DNA from 2 places in the Variovorax sp. RCC_210 genome. Region 1 is predicted to be linked to the other one. Evidence: riboswitches for the same ligand, from Rfam matches in the RefSeq annotation. Region 1 holds a riboswitch; the other holds the start of a gene.

Region 1 (5,707 bases):
CCGGGGCGCTCGGCAATCAGCGATGCGCTCTTGGGCACCTGCTGCAGCGAGATGATCACGTCGGGGTCGCGCACGAAGATGGCCTCGGCGCTCACCTGTTGCGAACCTTGCAGGTCGGCGAACACGTTGCGTCCGCCGGCCCACTGCAGCGCATCGTTGGCGTAGTGGCCGGTGCCCATGGTCTGGTAGGCGCCGCGCGCGGCGGCGGCTGTTTCCAGGTACACGCTGCGGCGTGGCGCCACCGCCACCTTCTGCGCCACGGCCTGCAGGCGCGCTTCCATGCCGGCGCGCAAGGCACGCGCGGCCTCATCGACGCCGGTCGCCCGGCCCAGCAGATCGATGTTGCGGAACACCGAGGGCAAATCAGGGTGCGCCAGCACGATGGCCGGCACCTGCACCCGCTCGAACGCCTCCACCAGGCTCAGCGCCGAGTAGTGCGACGGCGTCACCACCACCAGGTCGGGTCGGTAGGCGGCCACCGCCTCGGCCGAATAGCCCAGCGAGCCACCGATGCTCGGCTTGGCCTTGGCCGACTCGGGCCAGCGCACGCGCCCGCCGATGGCGGCCACGCGGTCTTCCAGCCCCAGCGCCCAGGCCAGCTCCACGTTGCTCGGGAACACGACCACGATGCGCTGCGGCGGCGCCGGTATGCGCACGCGCCGGCCGACGGCATCGGTGAGCTCGCGCGGAAAGCCGTCGCCCGAAAAGCGGTCCTCGCCGACCGCAGGCAGAGCAAGGTTCAAGAGCGCCATTCCTGCCAGCACCGTTCGCCGCTTCATGCCGCTCAGAACGTGTATCGGGCGCGCGCGAAGAAGGTGCGCGGCGCGCCGGCGTTGCCCGCGTCCTGCGCCGACAGGTCGTCGCCGATGTAGTACTTGTTCGTCAGGTTGTTCACCCCGGCCTGCAGCGTGAGCTGCGGCGTGGCCTTGTAGCTCACCGCCACGTTGGCCAGCAGGTAGCCCGGCAGCTTCTGCGGGTTGACGGTGTTGTCGCGCAGGTAGCGGCTGCCCACGTAGTTGGCCGTGCCCGTGACGGACCACGGCCCCTGCGCCCAGGTGACGCCCGCCCCGGCGATGTTGTGCGCCGACATGCGCACGCGGTAGCCGCCGAAGTTGGTGCTGCGCGCGCCGCTGTCGGTGTAGGTCTGAAAGTCTTTCAGGCGCGCGTCCTGCCACGTGTAGTGCACGTAGCCGTTCCAGTGCTGCGAAAGCTGGAACTGCATCGACGACTCGATGCCCTTGGTGCGCGAGGTCGCGTTGCTGAACACGAACGAGTCGGGCCCGCTGCGGTAGGCGCGCTGGCCGTCGACCTTCTCCGCCTCGAACAGGCTCACCTGGTAGGCCCAGGCATCGCTGCCCGCGCGGCCCTTCACGCCCACCTCCTTGCTGCGGGTGAGCTCGGGGCGAAGAATGTCGGGCACCACCACGTTGTTGCGCGTGTTCAGCGCCACGGCCTGCGGGCGGAAGCCCTCGCTCCAGTTCGCGAACACCGCGTGCGTGGCCGCGGCGCTGCGCGCGAAGGCCCAGTCGGCGCCCAGGCGCGGGCTGGTGCGGCTGCCCTCCTGCGCGGAGACCACGCTGGTGCCCGAGCGGCCCAGCGTCTGCTCGAACTTGTCGTGCCGCAGGCCCGCGGTGACGCCGAAGGCGCCCCACTCGAAACGGTCTTGCACGTAGAAGCTGCGCACCTCCTGGTCGAAGCGCGAGTACGTGGTGGCGCCGCGAATGCCGCGCGGGTCGTTGCGCACGTTGCTCACCGGCACGTTGTAGAACGGGCCGCGGTAGGTGGGTGCGTTGGTGAAGGTGGGCGAGTCGAGGTTCTGCCAGCCGCGCTCGATGTTCACGCCGAACTGCAGCTCGTTGCTCCAACGCTTGCCACCGGTGAGCCATGTCAGCGCCACGTCGTGGAACACGCCGCGGTCCGAGGTGTCGCTTTCCGAGTAGCCCTTGTTCACCGCAGCGGGCGGCGGCACGATGGTGATGCCGCCGGCAAAGAAGCGGTCGTAGCGCGAGAAGCTGCTCAGGTGGTTCAGCGACCAGCCGCCGCCGAAGTCGATCTTGTTCTTCCACGCGAACGACTGGTAGTCGCCCACCACGTACGAATCAGGAATGCCGTAGTTGTCGCGCGAGCTGATGCCGAACATCGGCTTGCCGTTCTGCAGCGGCACGATGGAGCCGCGGTCGCCGCGCACGTGCGAGTCGTAGATCTGGAAGCCCGTGCTCCAGTTGTTGGTGACCGCGAAGTCGCCACCCAGCACGGCCGCGGCCTGCGCGCGGCCCGCGTCGCGCTGGAAGCCCTTGTAGTCGTTGTTAGCCGCGCCGATGTACAGGTTGCCGCGCTCGAAGTCCCAGCGGTAGCGCACGCTGGCGTCGGTGCGCCCGAAGCTGCCCAGCGTGGTGGTCACGGTGCCGCCCGCGCGTTCGGGCTTCATGAAGAACTGCGCCACCCCGCCGATCGCGTTCTTGCCGTACAGCGCCGAGGCCGGGCCCTTGATGAACTCCACGCGGTCGACCAGGTCGGGCGCGATGAGCGTGATGTCGGCATTGCCCTGCAGCTGGCGCAGCGGCACGCCGTCGATCAGCACCAGCACGTCTTGCGTGTCGCGCAGGCCGCGCGTTTCGAAGCGCGTGTAGTAGTTGCCCTGCGTGCCGAACTGCAGGCCCGGCACGGTGCGCAGCGTGTCTTCCAGCGTCACCGCGCCCACCGCGTCGATCTGCGCGCGGTCCACCGAGTAGGTGGTGAACGGAATGCGCAGCGGATCGGCTTCGAGCCGGGTGGCGGTGGTGATCGTCTTCTTCTCGTTGACGGTCAGGGTCGGCAATGCATCGGCGGTTTTCGCTTCCTGCGCGCTGGCGCCGGAAAGCGCCAGCAGCAGGCTGGCACCGATGAGGGAAGTGGGAGGGCTCAGTTTGTCGCGCACGCGTTGTTCCTTGTGGCCCGCACGCCCGCGAGCCAGATCACACAGGGGAACGCCGCAAGAAGAAAAACGTCGGCACGACATCGGCCCGGGCCTGCGCGCACGAAGGCACGCGGCACGGGGCCGACCCGGACAAACGCACTCCCGCAGCGTCCGAAGGCGATTGCGAAGGCCGGTATCCGGGCTTGCGAACTGCCTCGGTGATGCACGCTGTAAAGCCTAGAGCCGTACAGCCGTGCACTCACCGAGGCGAAAACGCCCTGCCTTCCCACGCCTCGAAAGGCGCAGTGGCTGCCCATGCCGAGAAGGCATGGGCCCAGGGGTTTCCAGAATTCGCTTACCGTTGCGGGGGCAGCGCAGGCATGGCCGTGTCGTGCGGACACGGGGCACCTGCTTCCCGTTTAACCCCCGGGGCCATGTGGCTGGCGGGGGCACCTTCGAACCGTTGGTTTGCGCAGTAAAACTTCAATAAGAAGAAATACCGCACAAAGCGGCGGAATTATAGGGAGGGTCAGGCGCAGGTCAGACCGGCTTTCATGCCCATCCAGCCTCACCTAGCACCCGCTAGCCCCAGGTCAGCGGGTCCAGCCCCAGGTAGAACGCGAGCCGCTCGTCATCAGGCTCGCCGATGCCCAGCACCTCGAACAGTCGGGCACGCGCCGCCTGCGCCTGCGCCGCATCGGCCCAGCTCTCGCGCGCGTTCGCCACGAACAGGGCCAGGTCGACATATGGGTCGGCCACGCCGAGCCGGCCCAGGTCGATGAGGCCCGTGCAGCGCAGCGTGCCGGGGTCGACCATGAAGTTGGGCATGCACGCGTCGCCATGGCACACGACGCGCTCGCGCGCCTCCTGCGCGAGCCGCTCGGGCAGCTGTGCGCGCAGCGCGTCGAGCAACTGTTGCGGCGGCGTGTGCCGGTCTTCGGGCGCGAGAAAGTCGGGGTTCACCGCGCCACGCGCGACCACGTCCGCGGCGCGCGCGAACATGCCGGAAAGGCTGCGCACAAAAGGGCAACCCGCGACCGGCACCGCATGCAGCGCCTGCAGCCTTTGCGCCATCGACGGCCATGCCGCCAGCAGGTCGGCGCCCGGCAACGCGCTCGCGGGCACGCCCGGCACCGCGCTGGTGACCAGGCAGGCACCCTCGGGCGCGGTGCGCCAGTCGAGCACCTGCGCGCAGCCCAGCCCGAAAGGCGCGAGCCACTCGGTGCGGCGGCGCTCTTCGTTCAGCGATTCGGCACCATGCGCCGCGGCCACCTTGGCGAAGGCAAGGCCGTCGCTGCGCTTGTAGATGAAGTCGCCAGACTCGCCCTGCTGCGTTGCGACCCACGTGACGCCCAGGGGCAACGAAGGCAGCAAGGGCTTGTGGTTCACGGGTGCATCGGGTTGTTGAGGCATGGGGCTGGATAGAGTGACGCCGGCCCCTGCAATCTATCCACTGTCTCTTCAAAGCCCCCCAATACACCCATGAAGTTCGGCTACACCATCGCCTACGTTCCCGACGTCGCCCAGTCCCTGCAATTCTTCGAGCGGGCCTTCGGCTTTGCAACGCGCTTTGTTCACGAGTCGGGCACCTACGGCGAGCTGGAAACGGGCGAGACCGCGCTCGCCTTTGCGTCGCACGAACTCGCCGAATCGAACTTTGCGCAGGGCCATGTGGCCGCGTCCGATTCGGCCCAGCCGCTGGGCATGGAGCTTGGCTTCGTCACGCCCGACGTGGCCGCGGCGCATGCGCGTGCCGTGGCGGCTGGCGCGGTGGAACTGTCAGCGCCCGTGACCAAGCCGTGGGGCCAGGTCGTGTCGTATGTGCGTTGCCCCGATGGCTTGCTGGTGGAACTGTGCTCGCCCATCGGCGGCTGAATGGCTAGGCGGTCGGCTGAGCCGGCCGGGGCGTTGCTGAAGCACCGCCCTCCTACACCGGCCTGACGTGCGCCGCTCCTAAGATGCCCGCTGGCCAAACCGGCCGCACCGACCACCCACCCCGGAGCGCAGCGCATGTCACACCCCGTCTACCTGTCGAGCTCGGCCCTGCCGCGCATGCCCGAGGGCAGCCACAACGAATGGCAGGGCTTTTTCGGCGACGGTGCCGAGCTGGAAGCCAACGCCTTCTTGCCGCTGTTCTGGCGGGCCATGTTCACTGAAGAAGACATTCGGCACGCGCGCTTTGTCGACGCCTACGACATCGACGACGAAGACGCCGCCATCGAGCGCGAGGAGTGCCTGGACGACTTCGGCCCCGACGCCACCTACCCCTACCTGGTCACCGACAACGCCACCGCCATGCAGCGGCTGGCTGCGCGCCGCGAGGGCGTGGTCAGCGCCATCGGCGAGTGCTACCGGCCGATGTATGAAGCCTTCGAGCTGTTCGTCGCGCAGCGCTACCCGCAGCACATCTTGCTGCGCACCCAGGGCCTGCCCGATGTGGCCGATGCCGAGCCCGGCCTGCGCAGCGAACTGGCCGAAACCGACCGCCTGAAAGACAGCCCGGCGCTCGCCGATCTGATGCGCGACCTGCAGCGCCACGACACCGATGCGATATGGACACTGGCCGGCCTGGGCTCTTCGCCCGGCGAGGCGTGGCCCACGCCAGCGCTGAGGGAGCGCTTCGCGGACCCGAGGCGGCGCTGACCGGCGGGTCAGCAGACACACCCCGCCAGCTAACGCGCCGAGAAGCTCGCGAGCATTCCCGATTCTTCGTGCGCGAACCATCGGAACACGTGCGAGCGGTAGTCTTGCGTGGTTCGCATGTGGAGGAAGCCGGCTTGCGCGCAACCCTGTTCATCGACCGGGATGCCG
Region 2 (5,707 bases), on a different contig from region 1:
CCTTGAGCAGCGCGAACACGCCCAGGCTGCCCGCGAGGCTGCCGATGACGATGCCCGGCGCCAGCCGCTGCACGATGTCCCAGCGCACCGCGCCGCGCTTGTGGTGGGCGCGCACGCTGGACACCGAGGTGAAGATGATGGTGGCCATCGAGGTCGCGATGGCCATCTTCACCGCGAGGTCGGCCGGCACGCCGCGCTGGCCCATGATGATCGTGATGAACGGCACCATCAGCATGCCGCCGCCGATGCCCAGCAGGCCCGCGAGAAAACCGGTGCCCAGGCCGAGGGCGGCGAGTTCGGCGATGAGCAGGGGGTCGAGCAGGGCGGAGAGGTTCACGTCGGCGTCGCAAAAAACGGATGCTTGAAAAAGCAACGGCCCCGAGCAACTGGTGCTGGGGGCCGTGGCCGGAAAAGGTGTCTGCAGATGGTGTGCCGGACCCGCATCCTGAACCAGGGTTCAGGTGGGCGAGGGCAGCAAGACTTCGGGTTCATCTGACGCGAGATGATCACGCCCGTCTAGCGATGTACCAAGCCCGGCTCCGGAGAGCATTGGAACAAGGAAATATTAAGCCCGACACGTCTGCAGACAAGGCGGATTTTACGCCCCGTATGTGTCCGCCGCGCTCATTCAGAGCAAATGTCCATCGCCGGCCAGGGCCTGATCGAGTCTTTGAATGAGCTGGGCCGCCCTGGGGTCGGCTTCGGCGTTGGCTTGCGGGTCGGCGGCGGCCGTCACCGCGGGGGCCGGCGCTGCCGCGGCGGCCTGTGGGGAGGCCTGTTGCGTGGCCTGTTGCGCGGCCAGGTCGAAGGCCAGGTTCAACGAGGCCAGCACCGCGATGCGGTCGCGGGCCTTGACTTTTCCGGCGTCGCGGATCTTGCACATGGCCGCGTCCACGCGGTCGACGGCTTCGCGCAGCTGCGCCTCGCCGCCATCGGGACAGCCGAGCAAATAGCTCTGGCCCATGATCTGTACTTCAATCTGCTTCATGCGGGGGAATCTTCGGAAGGTGGTTCAGCCGGCAACCGTTCGAGCAGCGCATCGAGGCGCGTGCGGGCCGCGGCGAGCCGCGACTTCAGGGCGTCGCGTTCGCGTGTGAGCGCATCGACCTGTTCCTGCAACAGCGCATTGGTGCGCTGCACCTCTTCGTGACGCACAAGCAGGCGTTCGACGCGCTCGGCGATCTGGTCGATGGGGCTGGAGGCGGGCATGGTTGGCGATTGTAGTTTCCTGGGAAAGCGGTCCTGCCGAGGCTGGGCGCGGTGCCCGGCGTGCTCCGGATTCTGCGGCTTTGCGGCCCGCCGATCAAACCTTGCGCGGTGCTTTCGTGGTGTCTTCAGGCTTCGCTCAGCCGCACGTAGGTGGCCAGCAACGCGCTCTTGGCGACCACGCCCAGCAGCACCGGGTTGCCGGCGCTCTCGATGAGCGGCAGCCGCTCGCCCAGGTGGTCGAGAAAGCGCTGCAGCGCCTCGCCGAGCCCGGTGTCCGCGGTGATAGGCAGGATGGCTTGCGACAGCAGGGCGCCCGCGCTGGTCTCGGCGGGCGCGCTGCCCAGCGCCGCGAGCGGCACCACGCCGAGGTAGCGGTTGCCGGCATCGACCACGTACAGGTACTTCACCGGGTGCTGCAGGAAGAGCTTGCTCATCGCCTCGCGGTCGGCCTCGGGCCCGACCACCGTTTCGGCCGGTTGCGCCAGGTCGCGCATGTGCAGGCCGCGCAGGCGCAGTTGCGTGTCGCGCTGCTCGTTGCGCCGCAGCGTGATCTCGTACATCGACCCCGCGTCGGCCGAGCGCGCCACGAAGTACGCGATGACGCTGGCCGCCATCAGCGGCAGCATGACCTGGTAGCTCAGCGTCATCTCGAAGATCATCAATATCGCCATCAGAGGTGCCTGCGTGGCGCCCGCCAGGAACGCGCCCATGCCGACGATGGCGTAGGCGAACGGTGCCGACGTGGCGGCCGGCCACAGCGCCTGCACCCCCTGGCCGAAAAGCGCGCCCACCATGCAGCCGAAGAACAGCGCCGGCGTGAACACGCCGCCCACCGCGCCCGAACCGGCCGTGGCCAGCGTGGCGGCGAGCTTCGCGACCAGCACCAGCGCAATGAGCGTCCACGGCCACGGCGTGTGCAGCACGCCGTTGACGATGCTGTAGCCGTTGCCCCACACCTCGGGCATGGGCACGGAGATGGCGCCCATCAGCAGCCCGCCCAGCGCCAGCCGCCACGGCAGCGCCAGCGGCAGCCGCGAGAACAGCGCGCGGCTGCCCTGCAGCGCGCGCAGGAAGCCGATGGCCGCGAACCCGAGCAGCACCCCGAGCACGCAGAACAGCACGACCTCGGTGCCGTGCGTTTCAGGAAAGGCCGGCATTGCATACGGCGGCTGGTAGCCGGGCAGCGCGCGCATCGCGACGTTGGCGACCACCGAGGCGATGATGATCGGCCCCACGCTTTCCATCGCGATGGAGCCCAGCACGATTTCCGCGACGAAGAAGGCACCCGCGATGGGCGCGTTGTAGGCGGCGGTGAGCCCCGCCGCCGCGCCGCAGGCCACCAGCAGCCGCAGCCGCTCGGCAGGAAAGCGGAACACCCGCCCCAGCAGCGACGCGGCCAGCGCGGCGAGCTGCACCATCGAGCCTTCGCGCCCGATGGAGCCGCCCGTGCCGATGCTCACCAGCGACGAGGCGCTGCGCACCAGCGTCTGCGCCACCGGAATGCGCCCGTCGCCGAGCACGATGGCTTCCATGTAGTCGGAGGTGGCGCTGCGCACCGCCACGCGCCGTGCCGCCACCAGCAGCAGGCCCGCCACCAGCCCGCCGAGCGTGGGGCAGGCCACGCGCGCCCACCACGGCAGGTGCCTGGCCATGGCCACCAGCCCTTCGCCGGGGCCGAGCAGCAAGTGCTCGAAGTGGTAGAGCGCCGCGCGAAAGAGCTCGGTGGCCAGCGTGCCGAGCAGCCCCGCCACGATCGACCACAGCAGCATCGATTGCCAGCCGGAAACACCAAAGAGGCGCTGCAACGCCGAACGAAGATTCAGGAACACCGAGGCAGGCCGCATCATGGCGGCCGATGTTAGCGGCGGGGCGCAACTTTCGACTTAAAGACGAGTCCGCAGGGCCTAAAATGCCGCCCGTTGGTGCTCGCGGCGTGGTTCGCACGGCGCAGTTCAACGGGAAGCAGGAGTCAAAGCCCGCCCGACCTTCGCGTTCACGCAGGTCGGAACATGGCCGAAGCCACCTGCGCTGCCCCCGCAACGGTCAAGCAGACGGCGCCGCAAGGCGCCACCCCCTTCCATCCAAGCCACTGGGCGCCCTGAAACAGGTGCCTGGGAAGGCGGCGAGGGGTGCTCTGCCAGCCCGGATACCGGCCAACAAGGCGGCCGCCGCATGCGCAACACGCATGAGGCGACCATGGTGCCCATGGCGCTGGCGGGAGGCCGGCGAGGGGTATAGACGTTCGTTCGGTCCATTCAATGATTTCCCACGCTTGCTTTTCCAGCGGCCGCGCACCCGCGCGCCGTGTTCGCTTCGCCTGCCTGCCTTTGCCGATGGTGGTGGCGCTGGCTTCCGCCTTCGGCGGCCCGGCCCATGCCCAGGAGGCCGCGGCCCTGAGCGAAACGGTGGTCACGGCCAACCGCACGCCGCAGGCGCTGTCCGAACTGGTGGGCGACGTGTCGGTCATCGACCGCCAGACCATCGAGCGCAGCGGCGCCACCGGCGTTGCCGACGTGCTCGCGCGCGTGCCCGGCATCGAGATCACGCGCAACGGCGGCGTGGGCAACACCACCAGCCTGTTCATCCGTGGTGCGGAAACGCGCTTCACCGCCGTGTACCTCGACGGCGTGCGCATCGACTCGCAATCCACCGGCGGCGCCGGCTGGGAAGGCATTCCGCTGTCGCAGATCGACCGCATCGAAGTGCTGCGCGGCCCGGCCGCCGCCGTGTACGGCTCGGACGCCATCGGCGGCGTGATCCAGCTGTTCACCAAGCGCGGCGAAGAGGGCGTGCGCCCCTACGCGGGCATCGGCTTCGGCAGCAAGGGGCTGCGCAAGATCGAAGGCGGCGTGAGCGGCAAGTCGGGCCTGCTCGACTACTCGTTCGGCGTCGAGCACGAAGAGAGCAAGGGCTTCAACGTGCAGCCCGTGGACAAGCGCACCGTCAGCAAGGACGGCTTCACCAGCCCCGACCGCGACGGCTACCACAGCACCTCGGGCAACCTGAAGCTGGGCTTCCAGCTCACGCCCGACCAGCGCCTGGACGCCACGCTGCTCGCAAGCGACATCAGCGCGGGCTACGACGCCAGCGTGTCGTACCGGACCAGGCTCCCCATCCTGTTCGCCAACGACATCTCCAACAACACGCTGCGCACCGCCGGGCTGACCTGGTCGTCGAAGTGGAACGAGATCTACAGCACCCGCGTGCAGGTGACCGACTCGCAGTCGGTCTACAAGACGCAGCCGTCGTTCTACCGCACGCAGACCAACCTGCGCGGCTACCTGTTCCAGAACGAGTTCCGCTTCGGCCCGCACCTGGTGACGGCCACCTTCGAGCGCCGCGAAGACGCGCTCGAAAACGCGCCCACCACCTCGTCGAAGCTGCTCTCGCGCGACCGCGCGCAGGACGCTTTGTCGCTGGGCTACGGCTTCGTGCAGGGCCCGCATTCGCTGCAGCTGCATGCGCGCCACGACAAGGACAGCGAGTTCGGCGGCAAGACCACCGGCAGCGCCGCGTACGGCTACGCCATCACCCCGGCGCTGCGCTTCAGCGCCTCGGCCGGCACGGCGTTTCGCGTACCGACGCTGTACCAGCGCTTCAGCGAATACGGCGTGGGCACGCTGCGCCCCGAACGCAGCCAGAACGTGGAGCTGGGCCTGAACTACGCCCAGGCCGACACCACCGCCGGCATCGTGGTGTACCGCAACCGCGTGCGCGACCTGATCAACTTCGTGGGCACCGCCAAGGGCTGCGCCTCGGCGTTCGGCTGCTACACCAACGTGAGCCGCGCCACGCTGCAGGGCGCCACGCTGTCGGCCAGCCAGCGCCTGGGCGACGTCACGCTGCGCGCTTCGTTCGACATCCAGGACCCGAAGGACGTGTCCACCGGCAACCTGCTCGCGCGCCGCGCCAAGCGCCACGGCACCGTGGGCGCCGACTGGCGCGTGGCGGGCTGGACGCTGGGCGCCGAGGTGCAGGCGTCGAGCCAGCGCTACGACGACACGGCCAACACCGTGAAGCTGGGCGGCTACACGCTGCTGAACCTGTCGGCCAGCACCAAGATCACCCGCGACCTGAACCTGGTGGCGCGCGTCGACAATGTGGGCAACAAGGACTACCAGTACGCGCGGCTGTACGCCAATGCAGGCCGCACCGCGTACGTCGGCCTCAAGTGGACGCCTCAGTAAACCAAGCTTCGCAAACCCACGGCATCTCCGGTGCCGCGGCGCTCACCTGCGCCGCGGTGCTGGTGGCCGCCCCTGCCTCGGGGCAGGGCAAGACCACCGTTGCCGCCGCGCTCGCGCGGCTGCACGCCCGCCAGGGCCGCCGCGTGCGGGCCTTCAAGTGCGGGCCCGATTTCCTGGACCCGCACTGGCTGGCGCTGGCCACCGGCGCGCCGGTGCATTCGCTGGACCTCTGGATGACCGGCGAGGCCGACTGCCGCGCGCGCCTGCGCGCCGCCGCGGCCGAGTGCGACCTGCTGATCGTCGAGGGCGTG

The links. Region 1 has a riboswitch for cobalamin ahead of AB6807_RS25845 (TonB-dependent receptor). Riboswitches for the same ligand answer to the same signal wherever they lie in the genome.
Region 2: it holds a riboswitch for cobalamin, as region 1 does, so the genes downstream of both, AB6807_RS03890 (TonB-dependent receptor domain-containing protein) here and AB6807_RS25845 (TonB-dependent receptor) in region 1, are expected to answer to the same signal.

The regions. Positions count from the first base shown of each region.
Region 1 is NZ_JBFUPJ010000010.1:220,133-225,839, forward strand. Features, by position in the region: gene AB6807_RS25840 (ABC transporter substrate-binding protein) at 1-752, opposite strand, end outside; gene AB6807_RS25845 (TonB-dependent receptor) at 785-2,917, opposite strand; cobalamin riboswitch at 3,067-3,368, opposite strand; gene AB6807_RS25850 (APH(3'') family aminoglycoside O-phosphotransferase) at 3,479-4,309, opposite strand; gene AB6807_RS25855 (VOC family protein) at 4,379-4,771, shown strand; gene AB6807_RS25860 (hypothetical protein) at 4,907-5,539, shown strand; gene AB6807_RS25865 (hypothetical protein) at 5,569-5,707, opposite strand, start outside.
Region 2 is NZ_JBFUPJ010000001.1:784,850-790,556, forward strand. Features, by position in the region: gene AB6807_RS03870 (sulfite exporter TauE/SafE family protein) at 1-337, opposite strand, end outside; gene AB6807_RS03875 (cell division protein ZapA) at 629-988, opposite strand; gene AB6807_RS03880 (DUF904 domain-containing protein) at 985-1,209, opposite strand; gene AB6807_RS03885 (ClcB-like voltage-gated chloride channel protein) at 1,335-3,056, opposite strand; cobalamin riboswitch at 3,113-3,382, shown strand; gene AB6807_RS03890 (TonB-dependent receptor domain-containing protein) at 3,468-5,396, shown strand; gene AB6807_RS03895 (cobyrinate a,c-diamide synthase) at 5,381-5,707, shown strand, end outside.